Regions from separate parts of the Micromonospora sp. NPDC049049 genome, predicted to be linked through region 1. Evidence: riboswitches for the same ligand, from Rfam matches in the RefSeq annotation. Region 1 holds a riboswitch; each other region holds the start of a gene.

What was found. A riboswitch is a leader RNA that binds a small molecule or an ion and turns the genes downstream of it on or off. The one in region 1 is predicted to bind cyclic di-AMP.
Region 2: another riboswitch for cyclic di-AMP. It lies ahead of AB0B68_RS19565 (C39 family peptidase); the one in region 1 lies ahead of AB0B68_RS30250 (hypothetical protein).
Region 3: another riboswitch for cyclic di-AMP. It lies ahead of AB0B68_RS13950 (NlpC/P60 family protein); the one in region 1 lies ahead of AB0B68_RS30250 (hypothetical protein).
Region 4: another riboswitch for cyclic di-AMP. It lies ahead of AB0B68_RS13045 (hypothetical protein); the one in region 1 lies ahead of AB0B68_RS30250 (hypothetical protein).

Annotation. Positions count from the first base shown of each region.
Region 1 covers NZ_JBEZEX010000047.1:12,724-16,834, reverse strand. The annotation lists gene AB0B68_RS30255 (carbonic anhydrase) at 1-562, shown strand, start outside; gene AB0B68_RS30250 (hypothetical protein) at 619-1,638, opposite strand; cyclic di-AMP (ydaO/yuaA leader) riboswitch at 1,643-1,773, opposite strand; gene AB0B68_RS30245 (YibE/F family protein) at 1,940-3,328, opposite strand; gene AB0B68_RS30240 (heavy metal translocating P-type ATPase) at 3,763-4,111, shown strand, end outside.
Region 2 covers NZ_JBEZEX010000018.1:66,777-70,887, forward strand. The annotation lists gene AB0B68_RS19550 (acyltransferase) at 1-110, shown strand, start outside; gene AB0B68_RS19555 (hypothetical protein) at 204-605, shown strand; gene AB0B68_RS19560 (hypothetical protein) at 739-1,509, shown strand; cyclic di-AMP (ydaO/yuaA leader) riboswitch at 1,794-1,934, shown strand; gene AB0B68_RS19565 (C39 family peptidase) at 2,166-3,014, shown strand; gene AB0B68_RS19570 (alpha/beta fold hydrolase) at 3,138-3,884, shown strand; gene AB0B68_RS19575 (CDP-glycerol glycerophosphotransferase family protein) at 3,889-4,111, opposite strand, start outside.
Region 3 covers NZ_JBEZEX010000011.1:68,327-72,437, forward strand. The annotation lists gene AB0B68_RS13940 (pyridoxamine 5'-phosphate oxidase family protein) at 1-150, opposite strand, end outside; gene dcd (dCTP deaminase) at 248-826, shown strand; gene AB0B68_RS13950 (NlpC/P60 family protein) at 888-1,928, opposite strand; cyclic di-AMP (ydaO/yuaA leader) riboswitch at 1,942-2,077, opposite strand; gene AB0B68_RS13955 (peptidoglycan recognition family protein) at 2,313-4,111, shown strand, end outside.
Region 4 covers NZ_JBEZEX010000010.1:82,129-86,239, forward strand. The annotation lists gene AB0B68_RS13035 (AAA family ATPase) at 1-86, shown strand, start outside; gene AB0B68_RS13040 (cation diffusion facilitator family transporter) at 193-1,110, shown strand; cyclic di-AMP (ydaO/yuaA leader) riboswitch at 1,229-1,360, shown strand; gene AB0B68_RS13045 (hypothetical protein) at 1,417-2,430, shown strand; gene AB0B68_RS13050 (hypothetical protein) at 2,572-3,072, shown strand; gene AB0B68_RS13055 (SRPBCC family protein) at 3,217-3,687, opposite strand; gene AB0B68_RS13060 (PfkB family carbohydrate kinase) at 3,879-4,111, shown strand, end outside.

The DNA.
Region 1 (4,111 bases):
GCACCGGGCCGCGGTAGCCGACGGGCAACACCCGTTCGCGGTGATCGTCGGCTGCTCCGACTCGCGACTGGCTGCCGAGATCATCTTCGACCGGGGCCTGGGCGACCTGTTCGTGGTTCGCACCGCCGGGCACACCGCCGGCCCCGAGGTGCTCGGCAGCGTCGAGTACGCGGTGACAGTGCTCGGCACCCCGCTGGTGGTGGTGCTCGGTCACGACTCCTGCGGTGCGGTGCAGGCCGCCCGGGAGTCCGCCGCGACCGGTACCGCGCCGAGTGGCCATCTGCGCGCCGTGGTCGACGCCGTGCTGCCCAGCCTGCGCCGGGCCGCGGCCGAGGGGGTGGACGACATCGACGGCATCGTCGACATCCACATCGCACAGACCGTCGAGACGCTGCTCGGGCAGTCGCCCGTGCTGGCCGACGAGGTGGCGCGGGGGCGGTGCGCGGTGGTGGGCGTGTCCTACCGACTGGCAGCCGGAGCGGTACGCCAGGTGGCCGCCGTGCCGGCCGGCTTCACGACCCCGGCCGAATCGACCGACCCGGCCGCGCCTGCCACCGTCTGACGCGACGAGGGCCGCTCCGCGTCACGCGGAACGGCCCTCGACGGAGATCGGGCGGGTCAGAGCAGCGACATGTGAACGTGGTCGGTGTGGTTCGACGGCCCGCTGTACGAACTCCAGCCGGTGGCCGGGAACCAGATCTGCCGGTTCCAGATCACGTAGTAGATGCCGAGCCGGTCGGCGTTACGGATGAGGAACGCGGCGACGTTGTTGCCGTACGTCCTGGTGTCGTTGTTGTGCCACGGGGAGAACCCGCTCTTCTGAAGCGACCAGTCGCAGGCGCGGCCCTTCGGGTGCTCCCACGGCCCGCCGGGGCGGTAGCAGCCGACGAACCGGTTGAAGCCGGCCGCCTTGACCTCCTTGTACGCGTGCAGCGTGCGCGGCGTGATGCAGCCGGAGGTGGTGGGGTCGTTCTCGCTGCACGACTGGGCCTTCCAGTCCCCGTCGGCAGTGCGACCCGGGCCGATCTTCGCGACCTTGGAGGTGGCATCCACCAGGCCGCCGGTGAAACCCTTGCCGCCGACGAGGGAGAGCGCCTTGTCGGCCTCGCTCTTGCGCTTCGCCATCAGGGCGGTCTGCTTCTGCTGCTCGCGCACCTCGGTGTCGAGGGCCAGCTTGGCCTGCTCGGCGCGGGACTTCACCTCGTTGACCTCGGAGAGCTTCTTCTCGTTGACCATGTTGATCTCGTCGAGCAGCCCGGCGCGCTGGACGAACGAGTCGGGCGCGTCGCTCTCCAGCAGCATCGCGACCGCGCCGATCCGGCCGGTCCGGTACGCCTGGGCGGCGATCTGCCCGACCTGCGGGGCCAACGCGTCCAGTTCGGCCTTGGCCCGGTTGACCTCCGCCGCCAACTCGCTCTGCCGCTTCTTGGACTTGTCCAGCTTGGACTTCGCGGCGGAGTAGTCACGGTTGGCCTGCTCGATGACGTCGTTGAGCAGCTTGGGCTCGCCGTCCTCCTCGTGCCCGGACGGTGTGGGGTTCGTCGGGGCGGCGTGCGCCGGGAACGGCCCGGCGAACACGGTCAGTGCGGCGATCACGGCCACCACGGGTGTCAACCAGCGGCGTAGGGGTGCCGTCACAATGTTCCCTTCCGTCGACCGCCGACCGGGTTAGCTGACGGGTTCGGGGCGGAAGTGGCCCCTACCGCTGATGCGGATTCACCCCAGGTACCTGGGTCCCCGGCTCGCCGGTTGGCGATTGGGCGGTGGCACCGCAGGCGCCGCTTCGCGCCTTCATCGGTAACCGGCAGCGAGGTTACCCGAGAGTCGACCGGCTGAGCTACGCCTGGATGCCGACCAAAAGCGTCATTTCGCCATAGCGTTGAGTGACCAGTGACGGGGTTCTCAGGGTGGATGCCCGATCTGGTCACGCTGAGGAGTGTCACCATGCCGTATCCGTGCTCCTGTTCGACTTCGGCCACCGGTCGGTGGCCTCGGGTGGGGGTGCGGTCCGCGTCCGGTCCGGTTCGTCGGAGCCGGCCGTTCGCGGTGAGCTGAGTGCGGCCAGTGCCTCGCTGCGGTCCGGCTGGGGCCGGGGCGCGGGAGCGTCGGTGGGCGCTGAGGCGTCGGTGAGCGCTGAGGCGTCGGCGCGCCCGGCGGCGGTGACCACCGCGGCCAGCCCGGTGGTCAGCGGTACGGCGGCGATCAGACCGAGGGTGGCGACCGCGCTGCGGACGATCTCCTGCGCGAGGAACTCACTGGTGAGGATCTGCCCGATCGGCCGCGAGTCGGCGGTGAGCAGGAGCAGCAGGGGCAGTGAGGCACCCGCGTACGCCAGCACGATGGTGTTGACAGTGGAGGCGATGTGCGCGCGACCGACCCGGGTGGCGGCACGGTAGAGCTGCAACCGGGTCAGCCCGGGGTTGGCGTTCGCCAGTTCGGTGACGGTGGCCGCCTGGGTGACCGTCACGTCGTCGAGCACCCCGAGTGACCCGATGATGATTCCGGCGAGCAGCAGTCCGTGCAGGTCCACGTCGCCCTGGAACATCGACAGGGTGGTGGCGTCCTCGCTGCCGAAGCCGGTGAGGTGGGTCGCGGCCGTGGCGATGGTGGCGAGCACGCCGGTCAGGACCAGGCTGCCCAGGGTGCCGAGCACCGCGACCGAGGTCTGTGCGGTGACCCCGTGGGTCAGATAGAGCACCACGAACATGATCAGGGCCGCGCCGACCACCGCCACCAGCAGCGGTGACCTGCCGGCGCTGATGCCCGGCAGCACGAAGGTGAGCAGGATGGCGAAGCTGGCGGCCAGCCCGGCGAGCGCGGCCAGACCTCGCCACCGACCGAACGCGACGATCGCGGCCGCGAAGATCACCGCCAGCCACACCATCGGGGTGCCGCGTTGGTGCTCGGCGATGTTCCAGTTGCTGGTGGTGGGATCGGTCGGGTCGGCCAGCTCGACCAGGACGACCTCGTCGCCGACCTCGACCCGGGGTGCGCCGGGCCCGTCGGGCACCGGAGTCCGTACCTGCTGGCCGGCGGTCGGCCCGTCGTCCACCCGCACGTCGACAGTGCCGCACCGCCCATCGCCGACCCTCGGTGTGCCCTCGGGGACCGACGGCGCCGGCGGGCACGGCTCGCTCACCACCCGGGTGACAGTGCCGGGGTAGCGCGGCACGTCCGCACCACCATCGGTCTGCGGTGACCCGCCGCGCGGCCAGAGCAGCACCGCGGCCAGCACGGTGGCGACGAAGAGGGGTACCACAGTCACGACGAGGATCCGTCGCACCCGAGGCGGGGCGGACGGAGCGGGGTGAGTGTGGTCGGCGGCCAAGGTGAGACTCCCAACGATCCGGTGCGGGATACGGGTCAGCGGGCCGGGCGGTTCACCGTTGCGGTGGAAACGCGGCGGACGGCGGGGCGGATCGCTGCCTGACGACCGCTTGATCACGGACGGTCAGTGCTCGGCCCGGTCGGCTGGGGGCACCGCCACGACGTGGCGGCGCCGGTGCCCGACTGTGCAGCGGCATTCGGAGGGCCATCGGGGGAGATGCTAGCCAGCCCCTCCGGGGGTTGCAGGTCGTGGCGGAGTGTCGGGCGGCCGAACCGCTCGCGCGGCGGTCTCCGGGGCGGCATGTTGGAGCCATGCCCGCTCCGTCACCGCCCGACCCCGACCGACCGCGACACGCCGAACCCGTGCCGCACGACAAGCATTCCGGGCACGACAAGCACGCCGGACACGACAAGCACGCCGGACACGATCCGGCGATGTTTCGCCGTCGGTTCTGGGTCTGCCTGGTATTGACCATCCCGGTGGTGCTGACGAGTCATCTCGTGTCGGGTCGGCTGGGCCTGAGCGGGGACGTCGTCCCCGGTCAGGGCTGGGTGGGCCCGGTGCTCGGCTCGGTGGTGTTCTGGTGGGGCGGTTGGCCGTTCCTGGTCGGTGCGGTCCGAGAGGTCCGGGACCGGGCGCCCGGAATGATGCTGCTGGTCGCGATGGCGATCACCGTCGCGTACGCCGCGTCCCTGGCGACCAGCGTCGGCGTCTTCGACCTGGACTTCTGGTGGGAGTTGGCCGCGCTGGTCACCATCATGCTGCTCGGGCACTGGCAGGAGA
Region 2 (4,111 bases), on a different contig from region 1:
GCGACGACGACGCGCGAGACTCCGCGAGCATCGCCCGCGGCGAGGTCGACGGACCCGCTGGCGAGGTCGGTCAGGCCGGCGGTCGATCACCGTACGCCGACCTGCGCTGACGGCGTCCACCCTGGTCAAAGGGGTCGGCGCGGCGTGATCCGACACGCCCGTGGTCGATGCGCCCGGGTCGGCGCGAGGCGTAGCGTGGGGACGTGCTTCCGGTCGCGTTCACCTGTCCGCTGTGGTGGGTGGCGCGCTGGGCGACTCGGGTGCTGACCAGCCTCGCCGTCGTCGCGGCCCTGGCGCTCGGCGCAGGCCCGGCCACGGCCGCCACGTCGACGCCCGGCTCGGGGCCCACGTCGAGCGTGGTGCCGACCACTGTCGCCGGTGCCGACGCCATCGGGTCGGGGGCACACGACGCGGCCCGTCCGGCCCCGGCGAAGGCCGCCGAGGAGTCGGTCCCGACCTGGTCGGTCGACTCGCCGGTGGCGCTCCCCGGCGATCAGAACACCATCGCGGCCGGCGTGCTGCCGGCCAGGGCGGCCGAATCTGACCGGCTGCCCCTCGTCGACAGTGCGAGCGGTCGGGCTTCCCGGGCCCCACCCGGGCGCTGAGCCACCGGGACGACCGTCCCGCCGCCGCGCCCTGTCGACCCACCCGCTCCCTGACCCGCCGACCCGTGGCCCGCCGTGGCCCGCTGGTCGGCGCGGCTTTCCATCGCACTGCTCTCTCCCCGAGGTGCCGACCATGGAGACCGTCGTCTTCTACCAGTTCGTGACCGAGGTGCCGCGGGCCGCCGCCATCTGGTCGACGCTGTTCCTGCTGACCCTGGGCCTGCTCACCGTGCTGGCCGCCCGCCCCGAACGGGCCCGGCCGACCGGCGACCCGGTCCCGGCCGGGCCCACCGCCCAGGAGTTGGCCGCCGCCGAGGCCGTCGACAGGCGCCGCTACGCCGAGGAGGTGGCCGTTGCCGCGGCCCGCGCGGCCACCACCGCCAAGCGGCGGCGTGCCGCCTGGCTGACCGCTCAGGAACAGCTGGAGCAGGCCTGGATCGGGTACGACGAGGCGGACGCCGCCGCGCGTCGCTTCGCTGGCGCGGGGGCACTGCCCACCCCGCAGACCCCGCACACCCCCGCCGAGTACGCCGCCCGGGAACGCTATCTGCACCGGGCGGCGATGGCGGCGTACTGGCGGGGCGACCTGACCATGGCGCAGCTCGGCGACGTGTTCGGGCACCGGCGCGGCTGGGATCCCCGGCGACACCCGGTCGAGCAGGAGGTGCTGATCAGCCGGGTGATCCGGGATGCGCGGTCGACCGATTACCAGGTGGCCGCCGACCGTGAGCGGGTCGCCTGGCGCGACGCGGAATTGGCCGCCGAGTCGGCTCGTGCCCTCGCCGAGGAGGCGTACGCGGCGGCGGCCCGGCTCCGCCCGACCCTGGTCCCCGCGCGCCGCACGGTCGCCGGGGCGTTGCGTCCCGCCGTCGTGGCACTGTGGCGCCCGGCCCGGGTGGGTTGAGCCCAATCCGTTATGTGAGGCCGGTCACCCGATCGAGAAATCGGACGTCCGACGCGATCGACGGGATTGTTCCCGCGATTATGGCCGCGTTCTTTGCGGCCTGTCCGGTTGTCGCCCGTAGGCGTCGCCGTAACTGGTTGTCCCATCGAGTCACATCATCGGCATTACGCGCAGAAATTGTGGCGCCAATTGGGGTTTACGCAGGTGAACCTGGCTTGGCAGGGCGTTGAGACGCCAGTAGTGTCGTCCCGTCCGGTGCGGTAACCGATCGCAAGACGCGACGCCGCATCGACCCGCTTAATCGTGATCAACGAACCGGGGACCCACCAGTAAGTCCGGGGTGAATCCGCGAGCCACGGCCCGCGGTAGGGCGTCTTCCCGCCCGAATCCGTCAGCTAACCCGGTAGGCGGTGTCGGAAGGAGTCCCATCCTCGTGCAGCACCTTTCCACCCCTCGGTTGTTCCCTCGCCTCCACGGCGCGGCGGTGCACCCGCTCATTCGTCGCGTGACGGTGAGCTGACCCCCGGGTCATCGCCTTTCCCGCCCGGCCGATCCGGGCGTTCCCCTGAGCGGTTCACACCCGCGGACCACTGTCCGCGCGCTGGCGCCTGCCCGGATACCGGTCCGGCCCCGGTGTGCCGCTCTCCCCCCGATCCGTGGAGGACCCCGTGAAGCACACCCTGCAGCGCCAGCTCCGTCGCCTCGCCACCGAGCGCCCGTACCAGATCGTCGCCGCCTCCGCCGCAGCCCTCGCTATCGCCACCACCACCGGCGCCCTGCTCACCACTGCCGACGACGCCCCGGCCGGCCAGCGCACCGCGACCACCGTCGCCGAGATGCGCAGCGACGTCGCCGCCTCCCGCAGTGAGGCCCGGGACGCGTCCCCCTCGGCCAGCGCCGCGCCGACCACGGCCGCCCCGGCCACCAGCGCCGCGTCACCCGCCGCCAAGGCCAAGAGCAACCCCGACCTCACCCGTAAGCCGACGCCGCCGAAGCCCCCCGCGACGAAGGTGCTCGACTACGACTACGAGGCGCAGAACACCTACTACAACTGCGGCCCGGCGGCCACCCGGAACGCGCTCAGCGCCGCCGGCATCGACCGCACCCAGGAGGAGCTCGGCGCCGAACTGGGCACCACCGAGATGGGCACCAACTCGGCCGAGGACACCACCCGGGTGCTCAACGCCGAGGTGAAGGGCTCCCCGTACCGGACCCGGATGTTCCCCGGCGCGCCCAGCCCGGCCCAGATGGACCGGCTCCAGGCCGACGTGGTGAAGGCCGTCACCGACGGCCGGGGCGTGGTGGCCAACGTCGTCGGGGACGCCGTCGACACCGACGGCGGGTGGCACTCCTACGGCGGTGGGCACTACATCGCCGTGGTGGGCTACAAGGACAACGGTCGCACCGTGCGGATCGCCGACTCGGCGAACCCGGCCGACCCGTCTTACTGGATCACCACGATCGACCTGGCCAACTGGATCACCAGCCGGGGCTACTCCGCCTGACCCGGGCACCCTGACCGCCGCGGACGCCGTCTCCCACAAGGAGCCGGCGCCCGCGGCGTTTGTCCGCCCGGCCCGCCATCGACGGCCCTCGTACCCGACCGTGAACCATGGGAGACTGCGGCCGTGGTGGATGAAACGGGTGGTCACACCGGCCGCGGGCCGGTCCTGCTGCTGCTGCACGGGATGGGAACGACCGGGGACGTGTGGTTGCCCTGGGCCCCGTACCTTGAGCAGCACTGGCCCGGGCGGTGGCTGGCACCGGACCTCGCCGGCCACGGCTGGGCGTCGCCGCTGCCGTCGTACTCCTTCGCGGGCTTCGCTCAGCAGATCGCGCGGGCCCTCGTCCCCGACGACCGGCTGGTCGTGCTCGGGCACTCGCTGGGTGGGGTGGTCGGCCTGGCGCTGGCCGCCCGCGACGCCGGAACGCCGGTGGACGCCGTGGTCGGGCTGGGCATCAAGGCACTCTGGTCACCCGCCGAGCTGACCCGCGCCGCCGAGCTTGCCGCCCGGCCGGTGAGCTGGTTCGCCACCCGCACCGAGGCGGCTCGCCGCTACCTGCGGGTCGCCGGGCTCAGCGGTCTGGTCCCGCCGGACCACCCGGTGGTGGAAGCCGGGCTGCGCCAGGTCGACGGCCGGTGGCGCCTCGCCATGGACCCGGCCGCCTTCGCCGTCGGCGAGCCCGACCTGGCCGCGCTGCTGGCGGCGACCGACGTGCCGGTGGTGCTGGCGCGCGGGGAGAACGACCCGATGGTCACCGACGAACAGCTCAAGGAGTACGGCGTACCGGTCGCGACGCTGCCCGGTCTCGGACACAACGCGCACGTGGAGGACCCGGCGGCGGTGCTGGCGCTGCTGGATCCTTACCGCTGAGCGGCTATGCCGGTGCGGTCGCGGTGAGCGCCTCGGCCGGTGCCAGCTCCCGGCGGGCGGCGGCCAGGAACGCCTCGGCGTACGCCTCGGCCGGGAAGTCACCCAGGTAGCGGCGGCGGGTGGCCCAGCGGGCCTCGGCCAGCGGGTCGGTGTCCAGCAGTGCGGTCAGCACGTCGTCCACGTTGGACATGTCCCGGCGCAGCACGTAACCCGACCCGGCCAGCGGG
Region 3 (4,111 bases), on a different contig from region 1:
GATGACCGGGGAGACCGGATGGACGCGGGGCCCGCCGTCGGCACGGACCGTGGCCAGATAGCCGAAGCCCGGCCCGTACTGCTGAAGGAGAACGCGGATCCCGTCGGCGAGTCGGGGCTCGTCGGCGGCGAATTCGGACCAGGAAGCCATGTGGGCATTCTATCGAACAAATGTACGAGTAGCGACCTCGACGCGCTGGTCCGGCACCGAATCCGGCCACTTCCGGCAACGCGGCTATGGTGGTCCGATGCTGCTCTCCGACCGTGACCTGGTCTCCGAGATCAAGGCCGGCACGCTGGGCTTGGAGCCGTTCGAGCCCACCCTGGTCCAACCCTCCAGCATCGACGTCCGACTCGACCGGCTGTTCCGGGTCTTCAACAACCATCTCTACACCCACATCGATCCGGCCATGCAGCAGGACGACCTGACCTCGGCGGTCGAGGTCCCCGACGGCGAGCCGTTCGTGCTGCACCCGGGGGAGTTCGTGCTCGCCTCGACGCTGGAGGTCATCTCGCTGGGTGACCAGCTCGCCGGCCGGCTGGAGGGCAAGAGCTCCCTGGGCCGGCTCGGGCTGCTCACGCACTCCACCGCCGGTTTCATCGACCCGGGCTTCTCCGGCCACGTGACGCTGGAACTCTCGAACGTGGCGAACCTGCCGATCACCCTCTGGCCGGGCATGAAGATCGGGCAGCTCTGCATCTTCCGGCTCTCCTCGCCAGCCGAGCACCCGTACGGCTCGGTGGTCTACGGCTCGCGCTACCAGGGCCAGCGGGGGCCGACACCCAGCCGCGCCTGGCAGCACTGGCGCACCTGGCCCACCCGCTAGGACCAGAACGACGAGGGCCCGCCGCGAGGAGATCGCGACGGGCCCCTTCGGTCACACTGGGTCAGCCTGGACGGCCGTAGCTGTGGATCGGGCCGTCGTCGACCTTCTTCATCTTGACCGGTTGACCAGCCTGCGAGGCGTGCACCACCCAGCCGCCGCCGACGTACATGCCGACGTGGTGGATGTCGCTGTAGTAGAAGACCAGGTCGCCGGGGCGCAGGTCACCCTTGCTGACGTTCTTGGTGACCCGGCTCTGCGCGGCGGCGTTGTGCGGCAGCGACACGCCGGCCTTCGCCCAGGCGGCCAGCATGAGCCCGGAGCAGTCGTACGAGTTCGGACCCTCGGCACCCCAGACGTAGGGCTTGCCGATCTGCGCGCAGGCGAACTTGACCGCGGTGCCCGCGGCACCGCCGGGGTAGCTACCCGGGCAGGGCGCCGGGCGCAGCGGACCGCCGCCGCCGCTGCCGTACACCTTCAGGCGCAGCTTCTGCAGGCGATCGATCTCGTCGTTGATCTGCTTCTTCTTCGCCGCCAGCTGGGCTTCCGTGCGGGTCAGCTGGGCCACCATCTCGTCCAGTGGCGCCTTCTGCGCGGCCAGTTGGTCGCGCAGGTCGGCCACCTGGCGTACGTCCTTCTGCTGGTCGTGCGCGAAGCGGTCCAGCATTTCGAGCTGGCCGACCACCTCGCTGGGCGACCGGCTGCCCAGCATCGCGTTGACGGTCGAGACGTTCTCACCCATGTAGGCGCGTACGGCAAGGGCGCTGACCTTGTCCATCGCGGCGTCGACCTGGCGCTCGAGCGGAGTGATCCGGGCGGCCAGCGCGTCTGCCTGCTTGCGCTTCGCGGCGAGGTCGATGCGGGTGGCGTTGTGCCGTTCGATGACCGGTTCGAGCTTGTTCCAGTCGGCGTCGATCTGGCGCTCGATCTCGGCGACGGAGGGGTCGGCGTGGGCCGCCGTGGCACTACCGGTCAGAACGACGGCGACGCCGGCCAGCGCGGCGAGTGCGGTGGTTAAGCGGGACCAGCGTGGGCGCGGCACTATCGACGCCGGGCCGGCTGATGCCGACCGCTCGGACGACGGCCGCGGGGCATGGAGTGCCACCGGGGTTCCGTACTCCTTCTTCCTGACCGCCTACCGGGTTAGCTGACGGGTTCGGGCGGGAAGTCGGCGCCCTACCGCAGTGGCTGCGGATTCACCCCGAGGGACCTGGGTCCCCGGTTCGCTCGGAAACGACTCGGCGGTGTCGGTCCGTTACCGCCCGGGGTGGGCGGAGCTGCTGTCGGGCCGACAAATGACCAGAGTAGAGACGCCCGTTACCGATCCGCAACCCGTGCGGCCGTGACACTCCGTACGGATTGGACGAGGTCACTGACCGTGTGTGAAGAATTCTTTCCGTGCACGTCGATAGATGGAAAGGTATTGACGCGAGCTCCCGGACGGCGCGATGGTGATTTGACCTCACTCCGCGAGAATCTAGGGGGTTCGATGCACCATCCAACCCTGTCGACCGGCTGGCGCGCACTGCTCGCCGCCACCGTGGTCGCCGCCGCGACCACGGTGCCACTCTCCGTCGGCCCGGCCGCCGCCGCGCCCACCACCGACCGCCAACAGCAGTACGCCGACGCGGCCACCGAGTACGGCGTACCGGCCGTCGTGCTGCTCGGCGTCTCCTACCTGGAGTCCCGTTGGGACACCAACGCCGGCACACCGAGCACCAGTGGCGGCTACGGCCCGATGCACCTGACCGACGCGCGGCACGTGGCCGCCCTACCCGGACGCGGTCACCACGACGCCGGAGCCGAGGACCCACGCGGTGACGACTCCCGGCCGGCCCGGGTGCCCGCGCCCCGACCGGTCGAGGCGCCCGCCCCGTCCACCGCCGCGTTGCAGACCGTCGACGCCGCCGCCGCGCTGACCGGTGCCGCCCCCGAGGCACTGCGTACCGACGCGGGCCTCAACATCCGGGGTGGGGCGGCGCTGCTGAGCGCGTACCAGAGGGATCTGGGCGCGCCGGTCGGCGCGGGCACCGACCCGGCGGCCTGGTACGGCGCGGTGGCCCGCTACTCGGGCGCGGACAGCGCCGACGCCGCGGCGGCCTTCGCCGACGAGGTCTTCACCACCATCGGCGCGGGCGAAGCCCGGGTGACCGACGAAGGCCAGCGGATCACCCTGCCGGCCCGCGCGGTGCGGCCCGAACGGTCCTGGCTGGACCGGCTGGGCCTGCGCCGGCTGGCCCGCCCGGACGGGGTGGAATGCCCCCGCACCATCTCCTGCGAATGGATCCCGGCGCCCTACGAGGCGTTCGGCGACGGGGACTACGGCAACCACGACCTCTCCGACCGGCCCGCGCGGCAGAAGATCGAGTACATCGTCATCCACGACACCGAGGCGAGTTGGGCCACCACCCTGCAACTCGTCCAGGACCCAACCTACGTGAGCTGGCACTACTCGCTGCGCTCGGTCGACGGGCACATCGCCCAGCACGTCAAGACGAAGGACGTCGGCTGGCACGCCGGCAACTGGTACGTCAACGCGAAGTCGATCGGGTTGGAACACGAGGGCTTCGCTGCGCAGGGCACCTGGTACACCGAGGCGATGTACCGGACCTCGGCGAAGCTCGTTCGGCACCTGGCGCTGCGGCTGGGCATCCCACTGGACCGCCAGCACATCATCGGCCACGACAACGTGCCCGGCACCATCCCCTCGACAGTGCGGGGAATGCACTGGGATCCGGGCCCCTACTGGGACTGGACGCACTACTTCGACCTGCTGCACGCCCCCCGACTGGACACCGGCACCCCGGCCACCGGGCTGGTCCGGATCGACCCGGACTACACCACCAACCAGCCGGCGTTCACCGACTGCGTCACGGTGGGCGTGCCCTGCGCTCCGCGCGGTTCCTCGTCGGTGGTGCTGCGCAGCGCGCCGTCCGCTGACGCGCCGCTGGTCAACGACATCGCGCTCCGCCCGGACGGCAGCCCGAACACGATGGCGGTGTCGGACCACGGGGCCAGGGCGTCCGCCGGGCAGACGTATGCGCTGGCCGGCCGGCAGGGCGACTGGACGGCGATCTGGTACCTCGGGCAGCGGGCCTGGTTCCACAACCCGTCGTCCGCGCCGACCGCCAGTTGGACCGTCGGAGTCGTGGCGACACCGAAGCCCGGAAGAGCCACCGTTCCGGTCTACGGACGGGCGTACCCGGAGCAGTCCGCGTACCCGGACGGGGTGCCCTACCAGGCGATCACGCCGCTCCAGTACACGCTGGCCGCCGGGCAGCGGTACTC
Region 4 (4,111 bases), on a different contig from region 1:
CGGATCCGGGCGCCGGGGTGCGCACCCTGTACGTGGCGCTCTCCCGGGCCACCCAGCGGCTCACCACCATCGACCCGACCAGCTGACGTGTGCGGACTGCCGCCGGCGGAACGCCCTGCCCGTACACTTGCACACATAGCGATGTGAGCATACATTTGACCGGGTCCCGACCAGCGGCGGAAGGTGGTTCTCGTGGGCGCAGGTCATGACCACCACCATGGGTCCGTCGCCAATGCCGCACACCAGCACCGAGGTCGACTCTGGGCGGCCTTCGGATTGCTCGCCACCCTGATGGTGGTCGAAGCGGTGGTCGCACTGCACACCGGCTCGCTCGCCCTGCTCTCCGACGCCGGGCACATGTTCACCGACGTGCTCGGCATCGGGATGGCGCTCGCCGCCATCACGGCGACCCGGCGGGCCACCGGCGACCCGCAGCGCACCTTCGGGCTCTACCGGCTCGAGGTGCTCGCCGCGCTGGCCAACGCCGTCCTGCTCTCCGGCGTCGCGATCTACGTGGTGGTCGAGGCGATCCGCCGCTTCGGTGACCCGCATGAGGTCATCGCCGGCCCGATGCTCGCGGTGGCCGTGCTCGGCCTGCTCGCGAACATCGCCGCGTTCGCGCTGCTGCGCGCCGGAGCCCGGGAGAGCATCAACCTCCAGGGCGCCTACCTGGAGGTGCTCGGTGACCTGCTCGGCTCGGTCGGCGTCATCGGCGCGGCGCTGCTCATCACCGTCACCGACTGGTGGTGGGCCGACCCTCTGGTCGCGGTCGCCATCGGCGTGTTCATCCTGCCGCGCACCTGGCGGCTGGCCCGCGCCGCTATCCGCATCCTGGTGCAGGCCGCCCCGGAGCACCTCCAGGTGACCGCCGTGCACGACCGGCTCGCCGCCGTCCCCGGTGTCGTCGAGGTGCACGACCTGCACGTCTGGACGCTCACCTCGGGCATGGAGGTGGCCTCCGCCCACCTGACCATGGCACCGGGCGCGGAGGTCGGCGCGGTGCTCACCGCGGCACGTACGGCCCTGCACGACGACTTCCGCATCGAACACGCGACATTGCAGATCGAGCCCGGCGCCGCTTCTGGAGCCTGCGGCTCCATCGAATGGTGACCGGTTCGTCGATTTCCGTGGTGACGTACGCACCGTCCGTCACATCGGCTGCAGCGGCCCCACCCGCACCGGTAGGCTCGGTCCCGGCCGTCACCAGGCGGCGCCCTCCCGGCGCCGGTGGCGGTCGCCGCCTAATCGCCCAACTGGGCGAACCGGGGAACCATGTTCCTGGGGTGTATCCGCGTCAGCGGTAGGGATCTTCCGTCCCGAACCCGTCAGCTAACCCGGTCGGCGGCTGACGGAAGGACATGCGCAGTGGCACCAGCACGACCACCCGCCGCCCGACTGGCGGCCCTGATCGTCGCGATGTTCGCCCTCGGCGTCGCGCTTCCGGCCGGCACCGCCTCGGCCGCTCCCCCGACCGGCCTGCGAGCCGCCGCACCCGACTCCGACGAGGAGGGCGGCACCCCGGCGTTGCGAGCCCAGCTCGATGCGGCCAGCAAGGGCTACCTGGACGCGAAGCGCGCCCTGGACACGTCAGTGCAACGGCAGAAGCAGCTCGGCACCCAGTTGAAGACCATCGAGGTCGAGATCGACCAGCGCAACGGCAAGGTCGGCGAGATCGCCGAGGTCGCCTACCGCACCGGCCGGCTGGGTGCGGTGTCGGCGCTGCTCAACAGCAACACCCCGGAAGGCTTCATGGACCGGGCGGCCGCGCTGGACGCGGTGGCGGCCAACGAGGACCGGGTGCTGCGCGACCTGCTGGACACCAAGGACAAGGCCAACCGCACCCGGGTCGCCCTGGACGGCGAGATCAACGAACAGCGCAAGCAGGTCGCGGTGATGGCCAAGCGCAAGGAGCAGGCCGAACGGGCCCTGAGTGTGGCCACCACGCCCAAGCCGCAGACCACCGCCGACGCCGGCTCCAACCGGGGCACCTCCAGCGCCAACGCGAAGGCCGCACCGCGCAACTCCGACGGCTCCTGGCCCTCCGAGTCGTGCAGCGTCAACGACCCCACGCCGGCCAACGGCTGCATCACCCCGCGCACCCTGCACGCGCTCAACCAGGCCAAGGCCGCGGGATTCACCCGGTACGTCTCGTGCCACCGCCCCAGCGGCTCGGGTGAACACCCGAAGGGCCGGGCCTGCGACTTCGCGGCGCAGAAGAACGGCTTCGGCGGCGACGCCACCGGCGGCGACAAGACGTACGGCAACAACCTGGCCGCGTACTTCATCCGCAACGCGGACCGGCTCGCCGTGCTCTACGTGATCTGGTACAGGCAGATCTGGCTGCCCAGCAGCGGGTGGAAGTCGTACAGCGGGGCGGGCGGCGACCCGTCCAGCGACCACACCAACCACGTACACCTGTCGGTCTACTGACCGACGCGTCGTGATGCCTGTGAGCCACTGGATGGCTCACAGGCATCACGTGCGTCAGGGGCCGGGCTACGTCACCGGGCGTACCCCTGATGTCGTCGCTCGTCGGACGACCCGGCGGTGGCCGGCGGGCAGCATCGCGGTATGCCTCGGATCCGACCCACCACCCGCAAGGCGCTGCTCACCCTGCACCTCGTCACCTCGCTGGGCTGGCTCGGCGCCGACCTGGTGCTGCTCACCCTCGGCGTCGCCGTGCAGCGGGGCGCCGATCCGGCGGTGGTCTATCCGGTCACGGCTCTGGTCGGCACGGTGCTGTTCGCGCCGCTGAGCGTCCTGGTGTGGTTGATCGGAGTCGCCAGCTCGCTGCTCACCCCGTGGGGCCTGCTGCGCCACCGGTGGGTGCTGGTCAAGCTCGTGATCACCACGGTGATGGTCGGGCTGGTGCTGTTCCTGCTCACCCCGAATCTGCGTCACGCCGGAGCGGTCGGCGCCGCCCTGCCCGCCCGCGATCGCGCCGACCTGGTCATCGCGCCGGCGGTGTCGACCAGCCTGATGGTCATCGCGACAGTGCTCTCCACCTACAAGCCGTGGGGCCGACGTCCCACCACCCGCCCGACCCGCAAGAGCGCGCCAACCCCGATCTAACGCGCCCGCCCCGCCCTACGCGCCCGCGATCTTGCACTTACTACGCCGACATATGGGTTCCATCCCACCGATATCGACAGCTGAAACTGCAAGATCGGCGCGCCAGGGGCGCGGCACGGGGTCGGCCACGGGTCGGGACGCGGGTTAGGGGTTAGGGGGCGGGGTGTTGTTGGTGCGGTCCAGGGCGGCGCCCAGCCGGGTGGCCAGGGCGAGGTGAGCGGCCTGGGCCTGGCGGAACGCGTAGCGGAACAGGGGCCTCGGCGCGGTCAGGGTGATCTCGACGTCGACGCGGGTCAGGCCGTCCGGCTCGGCGCGTAGACGGGTGTGGTTCCGCACAGTGGTGGCCGGCCACTGGCGGGCCACCATGACGATCTCGTCGGCCTCGCTGATCAGCACGTCCGCGTGGTAGGTGGTCCGGAAGCGCAGCGGACCGGCCGCCAACCGGTCGTTGATCGTGTAGCTCGCCTGGGCGCCGGGCCGGGGCGGTACCCGGCGGACCTGCACGATCAGCGGATGCAGCTCGCCCTGCCGGGTCAGGTCGCTGAGCAACGCTGCCGCCTCGGCGGGTGAGCACCGGGCCTGGACGGTGTAGCTGAAGGTATCGCTGCTGAGCACACCGTCTCCCGCCGTCGTCTGGTCGCCCGATCGTCCCGTACCGATGTCTGGCTGGCAACGCCCCAGGGACCCTCAGCGCCGCGCCGGACCGGGCCGATGCGACGACCTGCCACCACCTGCGCCATTAAGGTCGGTTAGTACGAAATCTTCCGAAGGTGCCGGAGGGCGGCCAGCATGAACGGCGACGACCGATGAGTGGGCACGTGATGGTCTTCGCGCCCACCCCACAGCTGACGGTGATGGTGGACCAGCCCAACGACCACCCCGAGCTGCATCTGCACCCCGGCGGGCAGGGCGTCTGGCAGGCCCGGATGGTGCTCTCCCTCGGAGTCCACGTGGTGCTCTGCGCCGCCCTCGGCGGTGAGATCGGCCAGGTGCTGGAGCCACTGCTGGTCAGCGAGGGTGTGGACCTCAAGGTGGTGGT